Regions from separate parts of the Arthrobacter sp. 10N44_2 genome, predicted to be linked through region 2. Evidence: riboswitches for the same ligand, from Rfam matches in the RefSeq annotation. Region 2 holds a riboswitch; each other region holds the start of a gene.
What was found. Region 2 has a riboswitch for thiamine pyrophosphate ahead of thiO (glycine oxidase ThiO). Riboswitches for the same ligand answer to the same signal wherever they lie in the genome.
Positions count from the first base shown of each region.

Region 1: linked by a shared signal. The riboswitch ahead of AC1DBX_RS08785 (ECF transporter S component) and the one ahead of thiO (glycine oxidase ThiO) in region 2 are both predicted to bind thiamine pyrophosphate.
Region 3: linked by a shared signal. The riboswitch ahead of thiC (phosphomethylpyrimidine synthase ThiC) and the one ahead of thiO (glycine oxidase ThiO) in region 2 are both predicted to bind thiamine pyrophosphate.

Region 1 is NZ_JBFTHT010000006.1:79,872-85,979, forward strand. It holds gene AC1DBX_RS08755 (Na+/H+ antiporter subunit D) at 1-1,432, shown strand, start outside; gene AC1DBX_RS08760 (Na+/H+ antiporter subunit E) at 1,429-1,974, shown strand; gene AC1DBX_RS08765 (MrpF/PhaF family protein) at 1,971-2,249, shown strand; gene mnhG (monovalent cation/H(+) antiporter subunit G) at 2,281-2,631, shown strand; gene AC1DBX_RS08775 (DUF4235 domain-containing protein) at 2,739-3,002, opposite strand; gene AC1DBX_RS08780 (heme-degrading domain-containing protein) at 3,042-3,587, opposite strand; TPP riboswitch at 3,775-3,918, shown strand; gene AC1DBX_RS08785 (ECF transporter S component) at 3,985-4,632, shown strand; gene AC1DBX_RS08790 (ABC transporter ATP-binding protein) at 4,661-6,108, shown strand, end outside.
Region 2 is NZ_JBFTHT010000002.1:745-6,852, reverse strand. It holds gene AC1DBX_RS02990 (RNB domain-containing ribonuclease) at 317-1,810, opposite strand; gene AC1DBX_RS02985 (ferritin-like fold-containing protein) at 1,849-2,523, shown strand; gene thiE (thiamine phosphate synthase) at 2,561-3,259, opposite strand; TPP riboswitch at 3,286-3,406, shown strand; gene thiO (glycine oxidase ThiO) at 3,400-4,710, shown strand; gene thiS (sulfur carrier protein ThiS) at 4,707-4,943, shown strand; gene AC1DBX_RS02965 (thiazole synthase) at 4,949-5,773, shown strand.
Region 3 is NZ_JBFTHT010000022.1:36,989-43,096, reverse strand. It holds gene AC1DBX_RS18660 (VOC family protein) at 1-652, opposite strand, end outside; gene AC1DBX_RS18655 (amidohydrolase family protein) at 728-1,834, opposite strand; gene AC1DBX_RS18650 (GNAT family N-acetyltransferase) at 1,838-2,203, opposite strand; TPP riboswitch at 2,415-2,522, shown strand; gene thiC (phosphomethylpyrimidine synthase ThiC) at 2,518-4,323, shown strand; gene AC1DBX_RS18640 (alpha/beta fold hydrolase) at 4,320-5,054, opposite strand; gene ffh (signal recognition particle protein) at 5,126-6,108, opposite strand, start outside.

The DNA.
Region 1 (6,108 bases), on a different contig from region 2:
GCTGCCGCCGTGGGGCGTCGTGCTGGTGGTGGACCAGTTCTCCTCCCTCATGCTCGTGGTGTCCTCGGCCGTGAGCCTTGCGGTGCTGATCTACGCAACGGGACAGGGCATGGCCGACGGCGACCGCGACGCGCCGGTCTCGATCTTCCACCCGACCTACCTGATCCTCGTGGCCGGGGTGTCCAACGCCTTCCTCACCGGAGACCTCTTCAACCTCTACGTGGGCTTCGAGATCCTGCTGACGGCCAGCTACGTGCTCATCACACTCGGCGGGACAGGCCCGCGCATCCGGGCCGGCGTGACCTACGTGGTGGTCTCCGTCGTGTCCTCGGTGCTGTTCCTGATCGCGATCGCCATGATCTACGGCGCCACCGGAACCATCAACATGGCGGACCTCGCCATCAAGCTCGGCGACCTCGACCAGGGCACCCGGACGCTGCTGCACGTCATGCTGCTGGTGGCCTTCGGCATCAAGGCCGCCGTCTTCCCGCTGTCCTTCTGGCTCCCTGACTCCTACCCCACCGCCCCGGCCCCGGTCACCGCGGTGTTTGCCGGGCTGCTGACCAAGGTGGGCGTCTATGCGATGGTCCGCACGGAAACGCTGCTATTCCCGGGGGATGCGCTCAACGCCCCGCTCATGGTCGCGGCGCTGCTGACCATGGTGGTGGGCATCCTCGGCGCCCTGGCCCAAAGTGACATCAAGAGGCTCCTGTCCTTCACCCTGGTCAGCCATATTGGCTACATGGTGTTCGGCCTGGCCATGTCCACCGTGGCCGGTCTGGGCGCCGCGGTGTTCTACGTGGCCCACCACATCACTGTCCAGACCAGCCTGTTCCTGGTGACCGGCCTGATTGAACGCCGCGGCGGCAGCTCGTCCATGGACCGCGTGGCAGGACTGGCCAAGCTCTCCCCGGTATTGGGGGTCCTGTTCTTCATTCCCGCCATGAACCTCGCCGGAATCCCGCCGTTCTCGGGTTTCCTGGGCAAGCTGGGGCTGCTTCAGGCAGGCGTGGAACTGGGGACGCCGCTGGCCTACGCCCTGGTGATCGGCGGCGTGCTGACGAGCCTGCTGACCCTGCTGGCGATCGCGAGGGTCTGGAACCGGGCGTTCTGGCGCAAGCCCGGGGACGCCGAACACCCCGATCCGGTGCTCCTGGCAGCGCCGGCCGACTCCGCCACGGGTGACCGGGCCGGCAAGACGAATGTGACCCTGCTGCCCCGCACCATGGTGGGCTCCACCCTGGGCCTGGTGGTCTTTGGCGTGGCCCTGACGGTCTTTGCCGGGCCGCTGTTCAGGGTGGCCGACCAGTCCGCCCAGGAGATGCTGGACCGGACCTCCTACATCCAGGCCGTGCTCGGCCCGGACGCGCCCGTGCCGCCGGTGCCCCCGTCGCTCCACCCGGTGCAGGTCCGGGAGGGCGGCGGAAAATGAACCGGAAAAGGATCTCGCTGCGCCAGGAACTGCCGCTGCTGGTCTGGCTCGTCTTTGTCTGGGGCGCGCTCTGGCAGAACTTCAGCCCGGGCAATCTCCTCTTCGGCGCCCTCATCGCGGTGCTCGTGGCGCGCATTTTCTATCTGCCCCCGGTGGAACTCGGCGGCCGCTTCAACGTGCTCCGCGCCGTGCCGTTCGCCCTCATCTTCCTCGGAAAAGTCGTCGCGGCAAGCTTCCAGGTCCTGTACCTGGCCGTGGTCCGCGGCCCCAACGTGGTCAGCGCAGTCGTAGCCGTGCCGCTCCGAAGCCATTCGGACCTCCTGGTCACGGCCACCGGGCACGTGATCTCGCTGATTCCCGGGTCCCTCGTGGTGGAGGTGGACAGGTCGACGTCCACGCTCTACATCCACGGCATCAACGTCCGCAATGCCGAGGACGCGGCCAAGCTGCGCAAAGAGGTCCGGGACACCGAGGCCGGGCTGATCCGGATCATGGGGACCAAAGCCGAACTTTCCGCCCTGACACAGGAGACCCCCGCATGATGCAGACCGTCCTGACGGTGACCGCCGTCGTACTGTCCCTGGCCGCCGCGGGGGCGATCGTCCGGATCGCGCGGGGGCCCTCGCTGCTGGACCGGGTTCTGGCCGCCGACGTGCTGCTGGCCATCTTCGGCGCGGCCCTGTGCATCGACATGGCCGCCAACCGGCACCTGAACAACCTGATGCTGCTCGTTGCGATTTCCCTGATCGGATTCGTCGGCTCGGTCACCGTGGCCCGGTTCGTGGCCGACAGGCGGGAGGGCGTCCGTGAATCCTGACACAGTGATCGACGCCGTCTCCGCCGTGTTCATGGTGACCGGAGCCCTGATGTCCCTCGCGGCCGCCATCGGGCTGCTGCGATTCCCGGACCTCATGAGCAGGATGCACGCGGCCACCAAACCGCAGGTCCTCGGCCTGTTCCTGCTGCTGGCGGCCCTCGGCCTGCAGATGCGCACCTGGTCGGTGTGGCCCGTCCTGCTGGTGGCCTGGCTCTTCCAGCTGCTCACCGTCCCCGTGTCCGCCCACATGGTGGGTCGGGCCGGCTACCGGACCAAGCACCTGCACCCGGAGCTGCTGAGCTCCGACGAGCTCGAGGCGGTAGTCCAGAAGGCCGCCCAGCAGGCGGCCACGCACGGAGCGGACGACGACGACGACCGCTGAGCCCCGTCTGGCCAGGCGGACCCGGCCGCACGTCGCCCCGTCCGGCCCGGCGGACCCGGCCGGGGCCTTCGACTGCCGCGGCGGGCGCCGCGGCCAGTCGCGTCAGGTCAGACGACGTCCTGGGTCTTGGCGAAGCGGGTGATCGCGCGCTGGGTGCCGCGGTTGGCGAGCACCTGGATGATGGCGCTGACCGAGGCGGAGATCAGGGCGAACGTCAGGGCCGAGCGCAGGGTGGTGGGAACGTCGTCCTCCTGGCCCTTGGGCGGCTTGTTGCCCGTGGACTTTTCCCACATGGTGTCCACCAGCTTGGTGCCGGCAAAGCCGGCCAGGAGGCTGACGCCGGTGCCGAGCAGCTTGATGAGGATGTTCATTCTTCGGTCTCCTTGGGACGGGAACGGTTTTCCCCTAGCCTAGCGTTCCGGGGTGAGGACCATCCGCAGGGCCTCGACCACGAGTTCGTGATCCGCCTTCTGGGGCAGGCCGGAGACGGTGACGACGGCGACGGCGCCCGTGCCGCGCACGTAAATGGGAAACGCCCCGCCGTGGGCGGCGAACTCCGACTGATCCCACCAGGCGTTGTCCTCGATCCTTCCGCCGGCAGCGCGGGCCCGGAGGCCCACCAGCAGGGACGGGACCTCGTACCGCATGGCGGTGCGCTTTTTGGCGTTGATCCAGCGCTCATTGTCCGGTGTGGCGCCGTCCAGCGCGGCGTGGAAGAGCACCTGCTCGCCTTTGGTGATGTCGACGGCAATGGGCAGCGAGCGTTGCCTGCCCAGCTCGACAAGGAGGAGCCCGAGGTCCAGGGCGTCATCCTTGCTGAACGACGCGAACTGGAGCGCCTCTATCTCGGCCAGCACGCGGCCAATGAGCGCCGCCAGGGAACCCCGCGGCTGCGGCTCATTGGAGTCGGGATCGTATTCCCCGGAGGGATCTTGGGTGACCGGTGTGTGCGACAAAATATTCCAGCTTTCCGGTGGGTGACGAGGCCGCCCGCTGGCGGGTCCGGGGGTCCGGCACGACGACTCTACCAAGAGGGATTTCCGGGCCGCCGGGACTGCCGCCGTCCGGTCCACGATTGTGACGGCACACCACTGAAATCCCGGCCGTCCGGGTGTAAACTGAGCCAGCCCACAAGGGCGAAAATAATTACGACAGGGGAGCGCCGCCGTCGGGCATCGCCGGAAAAATCCGGGGAAACCTTTGGTGGGCGCTGAGAGTGCGGACAGCCGCAGACCCTCGAACCTGATCCGGTTAGTACCGGCGCAAGGGAGTCGAGTTCTCAGGATGCGCGGAGGGCGGCGGAAGCCGAGACCGGCCGGCGCACCCTCCCCTCCTGTTCCTCAGGAGGACGACATGACAGATATTTCAGCACAGCATGGTTCCGCCAGCCGTTCATCCGCCCGGCGCAACTACAGCTGGCGCGTGGTGGACATTGTGGTGGCCGCGTTGATCGCCGTTGCCGGCGGCGTCATTTTCTGGGCCTGGTCCCAGGGCGCGAACCTGATCTCGACTCCGGTCAACGCGGTCTACCCGCCGTTGAGCGGACTCTACGCCGGCGGCTGGATGATCCCGGCGGTGCTGGGCATGCTCATCATCCGCAAGCCGGGCGCCGCGCTCTTCTGCGAAACCGTCGCGGCCACCGGCGAGCTCATCATGGGTTCGCAGTACGGCACCACGGTGCTGATCTCCGGCATCCTGCAGGGCCTCGGCGCCGAACTGGTCTTCGCGGCCTTCCTCTACAAGAAGTTCAACCTGCCCGTCTCCGTGCTGGCCGGCGCCGGCGCTGGCCTCTTCTGCGGCCTGAACGACTCCTTCCTGCCGTGGGGCTGGAACATCGCCTACGAAGCCGGCGACAAGCTCGCCTACATCGTCTTCACCACGATCTCCGGCGCAGTGATTGCCGGCGGACTGGCCTGGCTCGCCACCCGCGGCCTGGCGAAAACCGGAGTGCTGGGCTCCTTTGCCTCCCGCAAGGCCGCCACGGAGCCCGTCTTCTCCTGAGCCCCGTCGCTGAATCCTGCAGAGAATCATGAGATCTTCACCGGGCGTCCGGCCGGCCGCCGTCACGGCCCGCGGCTGGGGCTGGCGGCATGCCGGACGGACCAGGCCCGCCGTCAGCGGCCTTGACCTGGACATCCAGCCGGGGGAGCGCGTGCTCCTGCTGGGGCCCTCCGGCGCCGGCAAGTCGACGCTGCTCCACGCCCTGGCCGGCGTTCTGGGCGACGGCGCGGCCGGCGACTCCGGGGACCCCGGCGACTCCGGCGACTCCGGCGAAGCCGAAGATGCAGACGAGACCGGCAGCCTCCTGATCGACGGTGCCGCGCCACGGGCGCAGCGCGGCCGCGCCGGGCTGGTGCAGCAGGACCCGGAAACGCAGGTGGTGCTCTCCCGCCTCGGCGACGACGTCGCCTTCGGGGCGGAGAACCTCGCCGTCCCGGCGGCGGAGATCTGGCCGCGCGTGCGCGAGGCCCTCGACGACGTCGGGCTGGGACAGCTGCCGCTGGACCACCCGACGGCGGCCCTCTCCGGCGGCCAAAAGCAACGGCTCGCGCTCGCCGGGATCCTCGCGATGCGGCCAGGGCTGCTGCTGCTCGACGAGCCGACCGCCAACCTCGACCCCACGGGCGTCCTGGAGGTCCGCGACGCTGTGGGCCGCTGCCTGGACAAGACAGGCGCCACGCTGGTGGTCGTGGAGCACCGGGTGGGGGTCTGGAAAGACCTGGTGGACAGGATCGTGGTGCTGCAGCCAGGGTCCGCCACGGACTCCGCGGTCTTGATTGACGGACCGCCGGACCGGGTCCTGGCCGAGGCGCGGGACATGCTCATCGGTGCGGGCGTCTGGGTGCCGGGCTACGTCCCGGCGACGCGGATGCGGACACCGGCGCGGGGCGCGGGACAGACTCTGCTCGCGGCCGACGCGCTCGCGGTGTCCCGCGAACGGCCGCGGCGGGCCGGGCTGCGCGACGGCTTCCGCACCATCGCGCCGCGTCCGGTCCAGTCCGGGGTCTCGGTCCGGGTCCGCGCCGGCGAGGCGCTGACCATCACCGGACAGAACGGCACAGGGAAGTCCACCCTGGCGCTGACGCTGGCCGGTCTCCTGCGGCCCGTCGCGGGAACAGTCTCGGCCACGGCGGAGCTGAGCAGCCCCGCCACCGGTCACTCCAGCGGTCGCTCCAGTGGCCGCGTACGCGACGGCGCCGGACCCGATCCCTACCGGTGGAAGGCCCAGCAGCTGATCGCCAGGATCGGAACCGTCTTCCAGGAACCCGAGCACCAGTTCGTTACCGGCAAGGTCCTCGACGAGCTCATGTTCGGACCGCGCCACCTCGGCTACGGCGAAGACCGCGTGGACGAACTGCTGGAGCGGCTGCGGCTGACGGAGCTTGTGGACGCCAACCCCTACACGCTCTCCGGCGGCGAGAAGCGGCGCCTTTCGGTAGCCACTGTGCTGGCGGCGCACCCCCAGGTGCTGGTCCT
Region 2 (6,108 bases):
TGGTGGCCGTTCCGGAGCACGCTCAGGCGCGCAAGCAATTCCAGTGGAAGCCGATCGCGGGCTATCTAAATGCTGGCACTGGGGACCAGCGGGTGTATCTCAAGATCGCGTAGGGGCGGGCTTGTTGAATTCGAAAATCATGGAAATCAACGACCGGGCATCCATTTCTACCTCTTCAGTCTAGCTGTACAAGGCGTGGATCCTCGACTGGGCGGGTGATTGCGCCTTGGGAAGTGACCGGGAGGGCGGCCGGGAGCGCTGGCTGGGGACGGCCTGCGGACCGCCAGCGGGCCGTCAACGGACCGATAGGGGGCCGTCAGCCCACGAGCTCCAACTGGATTTCCCGTGTGGCGATGTCCGAGGACACCACCCGGACCCGGACTTTGGTGCCCGGTTCCAGCTCGCCGGGGCATCGTGCGGTCACGGCGGGCTCGGCGATCTGGACGATCCCGGACGGGCCGTTTCCGTTGCCGTTGGTCTTCCCGCCGTTGCCGTTGCTGGCGCCGTTGGTGCCCTTGGCCGGCTTGGGACCGGAGATGACGACAGCGTCGAATTCCTGGCCGACGTGGTTGACGAGCAGCGCCGCCTCAACGGTGTCCAGCGACAGCCGCTCCAGTTTCGCGGCCAGCTGGTCCGAGGTGCCCATGATGGCAGGGAGGGACGGCAGCGCCTCCCGGGCCCAGGCAGGAACTTCGGTGCCGTTGCTCAGGGCCTCGCAGATTACCAGCACGAAGCGGTCGACCAGCCGCCGCAACGGTGCCGTGGAATGGGCGTAGGCGGCGCCGATGGCGGACTGGACGGCGGCGTTGGGCACTGTGCCGTCGAAGGGTGTGTATCCGGCGCCGCGGAAGAGCATCCCGGCCGAATGCACAATGGCCAGCTGCCGGGGGTCCGTCGGGTCAAGGGTCCGCAGGTACTCGCCGTAGCGCATTTCCCCGTCCCAGGGCTTGCCGAGGGCGTGGGTCTGCCGGTGGAAGTGGCGCAGTGATGCCTCGTCCGGGGCGGGCATGGTGCGCAGGATGCCGACTTTGCCCTGGAGCATGAGCGCCGCGGCGGCCATCCCGGTCATGAGTGAAATCTGGGCGTTCCAGTCCTCCACCGGCAGCGGCGGGGCCGCTACGATCCGGTAGCCGCCGTCGGGCAGTTGCTGGATCTCCTGTTCCGGCATGTTCAGGCTCGCACCGCCGCGCAGTCGTTCCAGTTCCACCCGTTTGAGGCCTACTTCTTTCAGCAGCTGCAGCACGGGCGCCGCGGTGCCGGCGTCGAGCTCGGCCTGGACGCCTTTGTAGTTGAGCTTCGCGCGGCTGCGGACCTGTGCCCGGCGCACGAGGACCGAGGCGACCTCTGCCGCGGCGTCGAGTTCGAACTCCCAGACGAACGCCGCGCACAGCTGCCCGGCGAGCAGGCTGCCGGCGGCCTCGCTGATGATCTCCGGATGCAGCGGAATCCGGCCGTCCGGGGTGTAGAAGGTCTGGCCGCGGCGCCGGGTCTCGGCGTCCAGCGCCCCGCCCGGGGCGACAAAGGAGGGGACGTCGGCGATGGCGTAGAAGACCTTGTAGCCGCCGTTGCTCCGTTCGATAAACAGGGCCTGGTCCAGGTCGGTGGACGATGCCGGATCGATGGTCACGAACTCGACGTGCGTGAGGTCAAGGTCCGGGAGCTTGTGCTCGGCCACCGCCGCCTCCGCGTCGCGCAGCACATCCTCGGGGAACGGGCCGGGCAGTTCCAGCGTGGTGCGCAACGCCTTGAGTGCCCCGGCAAGCTGGTTCTGCTGCTCGTGGACACTGGGGGTCAGGCGATGATGGGACACGAAAATCAGGGTAGCCCGATTTCCGCTATTAGTCTTGGATGATGAGCGCAACTGCGGACGATCCTGCCCTCTACAACAGCTTCATTGCCGACCTGCTGGGAGTCTTGGCGTACGGCGAGCTTTCCGCCTTCGAGCGGCTGTCCTCGAGTGCCCGGTATTCGCCCACGCTGCATGACCGTGCGTTGCTGGGCAGGATGGCGGTGGTCGAGTTCCAGCATTACGAACTCGTCCGAATCCGGCTCGAACACATGGGCCTGGATACGGAGGCCGCCATGCTGCCGTTCCAGCCCGCGGTGGACCACTTCCACGAACGCACGCGCCCGTCGGACTGGTACGAGGCCCTCATGAAGGCCTACGTGATCGACACGGTCGCCGCGGACTTTTACAGCGTCGTGGGCCGGTACGTCGACGCCGCGACCCGTGAGTTGATCGGGCAGGTTCGCTCCACCGGTGAGTCCACGGCCGTGCTGCAGGCGCGCATCAAGGCGGCCCTGGCCGATGACCCCCGGCTGGCGTCGCGCCTGGCGTTGTGGGCCAGGCGTCTGCTGGGGGAAGTACTGAACCACGCCCAGCGTGTCAGCGCTGAGCACGCGTTCCTCGGCGGACTGTCGGGGCTCGACGACGCCGGCGCCCGGGCGCTGGTCAATGGCCTGGCGGCCGAACTTGCAGCGAACCACGCGCGCCGGATGACGGAGCTGGGTCTCGCCGGATAGTTTCAGTGCCGGCCGGCATTACGGTCTGGGGACCTGCTTAGGATGCGGCGGCGTCCAGCGCCGCCAGCAAGGCTCCGGCGGCGTGGGCCGGATCAGTGGCGTCGGTGATCGCCCGGACCACGACGATCCGCCGGGCACCGGCATCGACTACCTGCTCCACGTTACTGAGGTCGATCCCGCCGATCGCGAACCACGGCAGCACGCTTTCGTCGACCTTGCCGGTTCCCTCCGCGTCCGCCCCGCCGATCGCCTGGGCGGCGTAGCGCACCAGATCGAGGCCGACGGCGGCGCGTCCGGGCTTGGTGGGCGTCGCCCACACGGGGCCCACACAGAAATAATCGAGCCCTTTGCGGCCTGGCGCGGCAGCGATGGCGGCGTCCACCTGCTTCGGGCTGTGGGTGGACAGGCCGATCACGGCATCCTTGCCGAGAAAGCCGCGGGCGGCGTCGAGCGAAATGTCCTTCTGGCCGACATGGAACACCGGAGCCCCGGACAGGGAGGCGATGTCCGCCCGGTCATTGACGGCCCACAGCCGCCCGTGGCGCTGCGCCGCGGTGTGCAGGACCTCCAGCAGTTCCAGCTCCTCGGAGGCCTCGAGCGACTTGTCGCGCAACTGGATGATGTCCACGCCGCCGGCGAAGGCGGCGTCCACGAAGTCCTCGAAGTCGCCGCGGTCCCTGCGGGCGTCGGTGCAGAGATAGAGGCGGGCGGTGGTGTGGAGAGGGTCCTGGCTCATGGGACCAGCCTAGTTCCTCTAAACTGGGCGCATACCGCGGGAGCCCGCAGCAGCCATGTCGCCGCTGCCCGGCTGAGAGGGCGTCAGAGCCGACCGCTTGACCTGATCCGGCTAGTACCGGCGTAGGGAAGGAATTCTTCATGGGCACACGAGCAGGCCGTGCAGCCGGAGCCGCAAATGACGCCGCCGCCCAGGTTTGTGACACAGGGACCGGTACCGCAGAGGGAATCATCGCGGGGGACACGACTGCCGACGTGGCCGTGATCGGCGGCGGGGTGATCGGCCATGGCATCGCGTTCGAGGCCATCCGCTCGGGCCGATCCGTGGTCCTGATCGATGATGCTCCCGGCAGCGGAGCCAGCTGGGCCGCGGCCGGCATGCTGGCCCCCGTGAGTGAACTGCACTACCAGGAGGAACAGCTCCTGGAACTGATGCTTGAAGCCTCCCGGTTGTGGCCAGGATTCGCTGCGGCTCTAGACGCCGGTGCCGCTGGCGCGGATTCGCCGGCAGGTACCGGCTACTTAACGACGCCGACCCTGGCGGTGGGGGCCGACGCGGCGGACCGGCGCGCGCTCGCGGACTTGAGGGAAGTCCAGCAGGCATGCGGCCTGGCCGTGGAGCCGCTGACAGTGCGCGAGGCGCGCACCCGGGAGCCCCTGCTGAGTCCCGGCATCTCGTGTGCCTTCGACATCCCGGCCGACCACCAGGTGGACCCCCGCCTGCTGATCACCCGGCTCGCGGGCGTGCTCGGTGCGGAAGGCGGCAGCTTCGTCCGGCGGCGCGCGGCAGGCCTGCTGTGGCAGGACGGACAGGTGGCGGGTGTGCGGTTGGCCGGCGGCGGTACCGTGCGGGCTGCCGAGACCGTGGTCGCCAACGGGCTCGGCGCCGCCGCGCTCGAGGAGCTGCCGGCCGGGCTGGCGCTGCCGCTGCGGCCCGTCTACGGCGACATCCTCCGGCTCCGCGTGCCTCCGCATCTGCAGCCGCTGCTCACGGCCACCGTGCGGGGCATGGTGCGCGGCATCCCGGTGTACATCGTCCCCCGCCAGGACGGCACCGTGGTGATCGGGGCCACCCAGCGGGAGGATGGACCGTCGGATCCGCACGCAGTTTCCGCCGGCGGCATTTACCAGCTGCTGCGGGATGCCCAGCAGCTGGTGCCTGCGGTCGCCGAGCTGGAGCTTTTGGAAGCCACGGCGCGGGCGCGGCCAGGAACCCCGGACAATGCCCCGCTGCTGGGGCGGGTCGCACAAGCGGACGGCGGCGACGTCCCGGGACTCATCATCGCCACAGGATTCTTCCGGCACGGCGTCCTGCTGACCCCCGCCGCTGCCGCCGTGTGCCGGCAACTCATGGACTTCACGCCGGACCCGCGCTGGGCCGGGTTCCGCCCCGACCGTTTTTCCCGCCTCCCGGTTACGTCCGGGGACAGCCCCAAGAAGGAAGCAGCATGAACATCCGACTTAACGGAACGGATCAGAGCGTCGCCGACGGCGCCTCCGTCTCCACACTCGTCAGCCAGCTCACTGGCCGGAGCATCGGCCCCGACGGCCGCGCCGCCGACGGGCGGAAGCTCGGTGTCGCCGTCGCCCGCAACGCCGAAGTGGTGCCGCGCAGCCAGTGGCACGCCACGGCGCTCGCCGACGGCGACGACGTCGAACTTGTCACGGCAGTCCAGGGAGGATGACCAGCATGAACGAGACGACGTTCGCAGGAACACAGGCCGTCCCCATGACCGGTGCGGTGGCCGATCCGTTCGTGGTCGACGGCGTAAGGCTCGGCTCCCGCCTCATCATGGGAACCGGCGGTGCGCCGAGCCTGGACGGGCTCGGGGCGGCGCTGGTGGCGTCCGGGACGGAGCTGACCACGGTGGCGATGCGCCGCTATTCGCCGGCGGAGACGGGCTCGCTGTTCCAGCTGCTCGAGGACCATCAGATCCGGGTACTGCCCAACACGGCAGGCTGCTTCACCGCCAAGGACGCCGTCCTCACCGCCGAGCTGGCGCGGGAGGCCCTGGAAACGGACTGGGTCAAGCTCGAAGTCATTGCCGACGAGCACACATTGCTGCCGGACGCCGTCGAACTCGTGGACGCAACCGAACAGCTCGTGGCCCGAGGCTTCAAGGTCTTCGCCTACACGAACGACGACCCCGTGCTTGCCCTCCGGCTCGAAAACCTCGGCGCGACGGCCGTGATGCCGTTGGGCGCCCCGATCGGCACCGGACTGGGCATCCTGAACCCGCACAACATCGAGCTGATCGTCTCGCGCGCGTCCGTGCCCGTGGTGCTGGATGCCGGGATCGGCACGGCCTCGGACGCTGCCCTAGCGATGGAACTCGGCTGCGACGCCGTGCTGTTGGCTACGGCGGTGACCCGTGCGCAGAATCCGGTGCTCATGGGCGAGGCCTTCAAACATGCCGTCATCGCCGGCAGGCTGGCGAAAGCGGCCGGCAGGATCCCGCGGCGGGAACACGCATTGGCGTCCTCGGCAATGGAAGGCCGGGCCGAGTTCCTCTAACGCCCGCTCGGCCGGCGGGGCTGATCTGGTTGCGCCGGCCGGACCTCCTTATCACCCTTGCTCTTGATGACGCGCCGGCGCGATCATCGGTAGGCCCGGCCCGGCCCGGCCCGGTCCGGCCCGGCCGGGTCGACGTGCGGCGGGGACGAACCGGGTATGCCGTCGGTCCGCATCCGGATGGTCCACAGTCCTCGTGGATCACGTGGTTGTGCGAGTACGCAGGGTCCCATTAGCGCGCTGGTGAAACTTTCACGAAGAATGGCGTTGCCACTTCTTTGCCTTTCCAGCTGCCCTTTTCGAGGTCAGGTGCCATCCCTTGCAGCCTCCGCATGGGT
Region 3 (6,108 bases), on a different contig from region 2:
CGCCGGCCGAGACGAACAGCGCCTGGCCGTGCCAGCCCGCGGTCTTTTCGAAGCCGAGCGTGCCGACATAGAAATCATGCGCCGACTGGACGTCGCCGACCTGCAGGTGGACGTGCCCGACGCCGGCGGCGGCCTGGCGCTGGCCGGCCACGGACTCCTCGGTCAGGTATTGCTGCAGGTAGCGCTGCGGCGGCAGGGCGAGACTGTCCATGACGACGTTCTTGCCCTCCCAGGACCACGCCGCCCGCGGCCGGTCCCAGTACAGCTCGATGCCGTTGCCTTCGGGGTCGTTGAAGTAGAACGCCTCGCTGACGAGGTGGTCCGCGCTGCCGGTGAAGGACTGGGGCTCGTACTGGGCCGCGGTGGCGATGGTGGCCGCCAGGGAGTGCTGGTCCTCGAAGAGGAGGGCGGTGTGGAAGAGCCCGGCCTCGCCGCGGGAAGGTAGATTCAGGCCCGGGGCAGGCGCCAGATGCACCAGCGGCTTCTGCTGGCGCCCAAGGTAGAGCCCGCCGTCCTCTTCGGCCACAGTCTCCAGGCCGAGGGCGCGCTGGTAGTAGTCGGTCATGAGCTTCATGTCGCCGACCTTGAGCATCACGGTGCCCATGGTGAGTTCGGCAGGAAGGAGGTCCTGGGTGCTGGCTTCTGCGGTCATGGCAATGCTCCGTGGATTCTGTAGCCACCGGCCTTCGGCGACTCTACGTAAAGATAAATTACTTGAAGCTTCAATTTATTCCAAAACATGGACTGGCGCCCGGTCTACCGGCAGCCCACGCAGCACGATGTGCCGGATCCGGCGGAGCGTGGCCGGATTGCTCCGCGGATCCTCGGCGGTGACGAGGACGTCAGCGCTTGCCCCTTCACCGATGGACTCCGCGCCGAGCCAGGTCCGCGCAGACCAGCTCGCGGCGTCGAGGGCGGCAGCGGCGGGAAGGCCGGCGGCGTGCAGGGCCTGGATCTCGTCCACGATCCTGCCATGGCTGATCACGCTGCCGGCATCGGTACCGGCATAGATCGCCAGCCCGGCCTCGTGGGCTTCGAGGATCCGCTCCGCCCGGCGCTCCCACAGCGAGCGCATGTGGGCTGCGTAGCGGGGGAACTTGGCCGCCGCCCGGGCGGCGATGTCCGGGAACGTGGCGATGTTGATCAGGGTGGGCACGATAGGAACACCCTGTTCGAGGAAGCGCGGCAGGTGCCGCGGCAGCAGCCCGGTGGCGTGCTCGATGCAGTCGATCCCGGCGTCGAGCATGTCATCGAGGGTGTCTTCGGCGAAGCAGTGTGCGGTGACGCGGGCCCCCTCATCGTGGGCGGCCTGGACGGCGTCCTTGATGGTCCGGGCGGGAAAACTGGCGGCGAGGTCGCCGGCGTCGCGGTCGATCCAGTCCCCCACGAGCTTGACCCAGCCATCACCCGCGCGGGCCTGCTTGCGCACGGCCTCGACGAGATCCTCCGGTTCGACCTCGACGGCCAGGCCCGGCAGGTAGCGCCGGGTCCTGGCGAGATGCCTGCCGGAACGGATGATCCGGGGCAGGTCCGCGCGCTGCTGGAGCCAGCGTGTGTTGTGGACGGCGCCGGCGTCGCGGACCAGGAGTGTCCCGGCGTCGCGGTCCGCCAGGGCCTGGGATTCCGCGGTGTCCTCGGTAACGTCCCCGCCCGGGCCGAGGCCGATGTGGCAGTGTGCGTCCACGAGGCCGGGCATGACCCAGCCGTCGAGCACGAGGTCCGGCGCGGCGGCCGGACGGCGGAAGGTCAGCAGGCCGCCCACCGACCAGAGCCCGCGGCGTTCATGGTCCGCCGCGGTGAGGATGGGGCCGCTGAACTTGATGATGCCGGTCATGACCTAAAGCCTAATCCGCATGACGATCCGCCGGCCAAGACCGTCCAGCCCCAGCTGCGCTTCGTGGATCCGCAGGGCGCCCAACGCCTGTCCTGGCTGGGCGAGTTCCTCGAAACCGCAGCTCGCATAAAACGGCGCATTGAACGGGACGCCTGCGAAGGTGCAAAGCGTCATCGATAAATTGCCACGGCTCCGGGCCGCATCAAGGGCCGCCTCCACCAGGGACCGTCCTATCCCCCGCCCGGCGGAGTCCGGCTGCACGGAGAGTTGTTCCAGATGGGCCTGGCCGCCGACCTCGTCAACGCGGGCAAACCCTACGGGCGGGTTTCCGGCGACAAGTATGAAGATCGGCTCAACCGGCGTCGTCAACTCCGGAGCCGGGAGCGTCTGGTTCCCCAGCTCCGCTTCGAGGATGCGGTCTGCTTAGGCCTCGAGAACCGGCAGCGCCGGGAGGTCTTCCGGCGTCGCCATCCGGATGCGGGGCACGGCCCTGGGCAGAGTCACAATGCCACGCTAACACCGCGGCCCGACCGCACTCCGTCACACTCGAGGGCCGGCCGGCGGTGCGTGGTAGTTTCGTCTACGACCACACGGGTGCCCCTGCAGGGGCTGAGATCGGGCTGACGCAGCCTGCGACCGTTGAACCTGTCCGGGTAATGCCGGCGAAGGAAGTGAGCTTTTCCGTGAACACCCAAGTGACACAGCACAGCCCTGTCCAAATTCAGTCCGCAGCCACCACGCAGTCGCTGAAGTCCCACTCGCTGGCCTTCAGCACGGATCCGGAGCACGGCATCCGCGTGCCGGTGACCGAGATCGCCCTGGAACCCTCCCCGGGCGGCATCCGGAACCCGCCGTTCCGGGTGTACCGCACTGCCGGACCGGGCAGCGATCCGGTCCGCGGGCTGGAGCCGTTCCGCACCCCCTGGATTGAGGCCAGGGCGGACACCGAACCCTACGCCGGCCGTGAACGGGAGCTGCTCGACGACGGCAAATCGGCGGTGCGCCGCGGTGCGGCGTCGGCCGAGTGGCGGGGCGGCCGGCCGGTGCCGCGCCGGGCCGCTGAGGGCAGGACCGTCACGCAGATGCGCTACGCCCGGGACGGTGTCATCACCCCGGAAATGCGGTTCGTCGCGCTGCGCGAGAACTGCGATGTGGAGCTGGTGCGCAGCGAGGTGGCCGCGGGCCGCGCGATCATTCCCAACAACGTCAACCACCCCGAATCCGAGCCGATGATCATCGGCAAGTCGTTCCTGGTGAAAATCAACGCCAATATCGGCAACTCCGCCGTGACCAGCTCCATCGCCGAGGAGGTCGACAAACTCCAGTGGGCCACGCAGTGGGGCGCGGACACCGTCATGGACCTCTCCACCGGGGATGACATCCACACCACGCGCGAGTGGATCATCCGTAATTCCCCCGTCCCCATCGGAACGGTCCCGATCTACCAGGCGCTGGAGAAGGTGAACGGTGAGGCGAACGCCCTGACCTGGGAGATCTTCCGGGACACCGTGATCGAACAGTGCGAGCAGGGCGTGGACTACATGACCATCCACGCGGGCGTGCTGCTGCGGTATGTGCCCCTGACGGCCAACCGGGTCACCGGCATCGTGTCCCGCGGCGGTTCCATCATGGCTGGCTGGTGCCTGGCGCACCACCGGGAGAACTTTCTGTACACCCACTTCGATGAGCTGTGCGAGATCTTCGCACGCTACGACGTCGCGTTCTCGCTGGGCGACGGGCTGCGGCCGGGCGCGACGGCGGATGCCAACGACGCGGCACAGTTCGCCGAACTGGACACCCTGGCCGAGCTCACGCAGCGGGCCTGGGACTTCGACGTGCAAGTCATGGTGGAGGGCCCCGGGCATGTGCCCTTCCACCTCGTCCGGGAAAACGTGGAGCGCCAGCAGGAACTCTGCAAGGGCGCCCCGTTTTACACACTCGGGCCGCTCGTCACGGACATCGCACCGGGCTATGACCACATCACCTCGGCGATCGGCGCCACCGAAATCGCCCGCTACGGCACTGCCATGCTCTGCTACGTCACGCCCAAGGAACACCTCGGGCTGCCGGACAAGGACGATGTGAAGACGGGCGTGATCACTTACAAGATCGCCGCCCATGCCGCGGACCTCGCCAAGGGCCACCCCGGCGCGCACGAACGCGACGATGCCCTGTCCAAGGCAAGGTTCGAGTTCCGCTGGCGGGACCAGTTCGCGCTGTCCCTGGACCCGGTCACGGCCGAGGCCTTCCATGATGAGACGCTTCCCGCGGAGCCGGCCAAGACAGCCCACTTCTGCTCGATGTGCGGTCCGAAGTTCTGCTCCATGCGGATCAGCCAGGACATCCGGGACGAATACGGATCAGCAGATTCGCAGGCGGCCCTAGCGCAGATGGCGGCCGGAATGCGGGCGAAGAGCAACGAGTTCCTCGCCTCGGGCGGCAAGGTCTACCTGCCGCAGCCCTCGGTGGGAGAACCCGCAGCTTCCTAGGACGCCCGGGCGTGCTGGTGCCGGCTGACCTCGGCAATGTAGGAGCGGATGGCCCGGTCCCCTTCGGCTGAATCCTGGGGCCGGTGCCCTCCCGGCGCCGTGCGGTGCAGGGCGCCGGTCTCGCGCAGGTAGCCGGCGATTTCCTCATACAGCGGTTCCCAGCCGCCGGTCAGGACCAGGGTCGGCACGCCCGGCACGATCTGCAGCGGGGCTTCCCACGGCGGCGCCTGTAGGCGGAGCCGGCGCGCAGCCCGGAGGGCCTCCGGCGTCGTGGCCCCGGGGGCGTCCGCCGCGAACGCGCGGCGGATGAACTCTCGCTGGAAGTCGTCGTCGCTGAGGTTGTGGCGGACGTCGAAGAGCGGCTGCATCAGGGCCCGGTGCGCGGCGGTGGCCGGGAGCTCCGCGGTCAGGGACAGGCAGGCCGGTTCCACCAGGGTCAGCGACTGGACGAGGTCGGGCCGTTCGACGGCGGCCATCATCGCGGCGATCGCGCCCTGCGAATGGGCCACCACATGGCCGCCGGCCTCGCCGCGGCCGTCGTCTGCCAGCGAGGCGAGCACGATGGCGGCGTCGGCCGCGAAGTTGGATTCGAGCGGTTCCGCGACGGCGTCAAACCCGTGCCGCCGCAGGAACAGGGCGTCGTAGTCCAGCGCCATTCCGTGCTGTTTTGGCCACGCGGCGGCGCCGAAGCTGCCGTCCCCGTGGACGAAGACTACGCGCTGCTTGAACATTGTCTAACCCTATGGCACTTCAGTGCTGATGCCGCCGGCGACACAGTGCCGGCGGCCGTCAGCACTCGCGGCTACTTGCTGCCGCCGAGGAACTTGTCGAAACCCTTGGGCAGGTTCAGCTGGGACGGATCGAAGTCGCCGCCCTGCTGGCCGAACGACGCGCCGGTGGGCAACGCCTTGGGGCCGGCGGCACGCCGGGCCTCGGCGTCGCGCAGTTCCTGCGCCGCCTTGGCCGGGTTGCCGGAGCGGGCCTTCTTCTTGGGCGCGGACTTGGCTCCCTTGCGGGCACCGCCCCCGCCGCCCATGCCGGGCATGCCCGGCATGCCGGGCATCCCGCCGCCGGCGGCCATCTTCTTCATCATCTTCTGGGCCTGGGCAAACCGTTCCAGCAGTCCGTTGACCTCGGAGACGTGCACGCCGGAACCGCGCGCAATACGGGCCCGGCGGGAGCCGTTGATGATCTTCGGAGCCACGCGCTCGTGCGGGGTCATCGAGCGGACAATGGCCTCGACACGGTCGATCTCGCGCTCGTCGAACTGCTCCAGCTGCTGGCGGATGTTCTGCGCACCCGGCATCATCATGAGCATCTTCTTCATGGAGCCCATGTTGCGGATCTGCTGCATCTGGGCGAGGAAGTCATCGAGGGTGAAGTCTTCCTGGTCGGCGAACTTCTTCGCCATCCGGGCGGCTTCATCCTTGTCCCAGGACTTCTCGGCCTGCTCGATCAGGGTGAGGACGTCACCCATGTCGAGGATGCGCGAGGCCATGCGGTCCGGGTGGAAGAGCTCGAAGTCGTCCACGCCTTCGCCGGTGGAGGCGAACATGACCGGCTTGCCGGTCACCGACGCGACGGAGAGCGCGGCGCCGCCGCGGGCGTCGCCGTCGAGCTTGGAGAGCACGATGCCGGTGAAGTTGACGCCCTCGTCAAAGGCCAGGGCAGTGTTGACGGCGTCCTGGCCGATCATGGAGTCGATCACGAACAGGACTTCGTTCGGGACGATCGCGCGGCGGATCTGGCGCGCCTGCTCCATCATCTCGGCGTCGACGCCGAGAC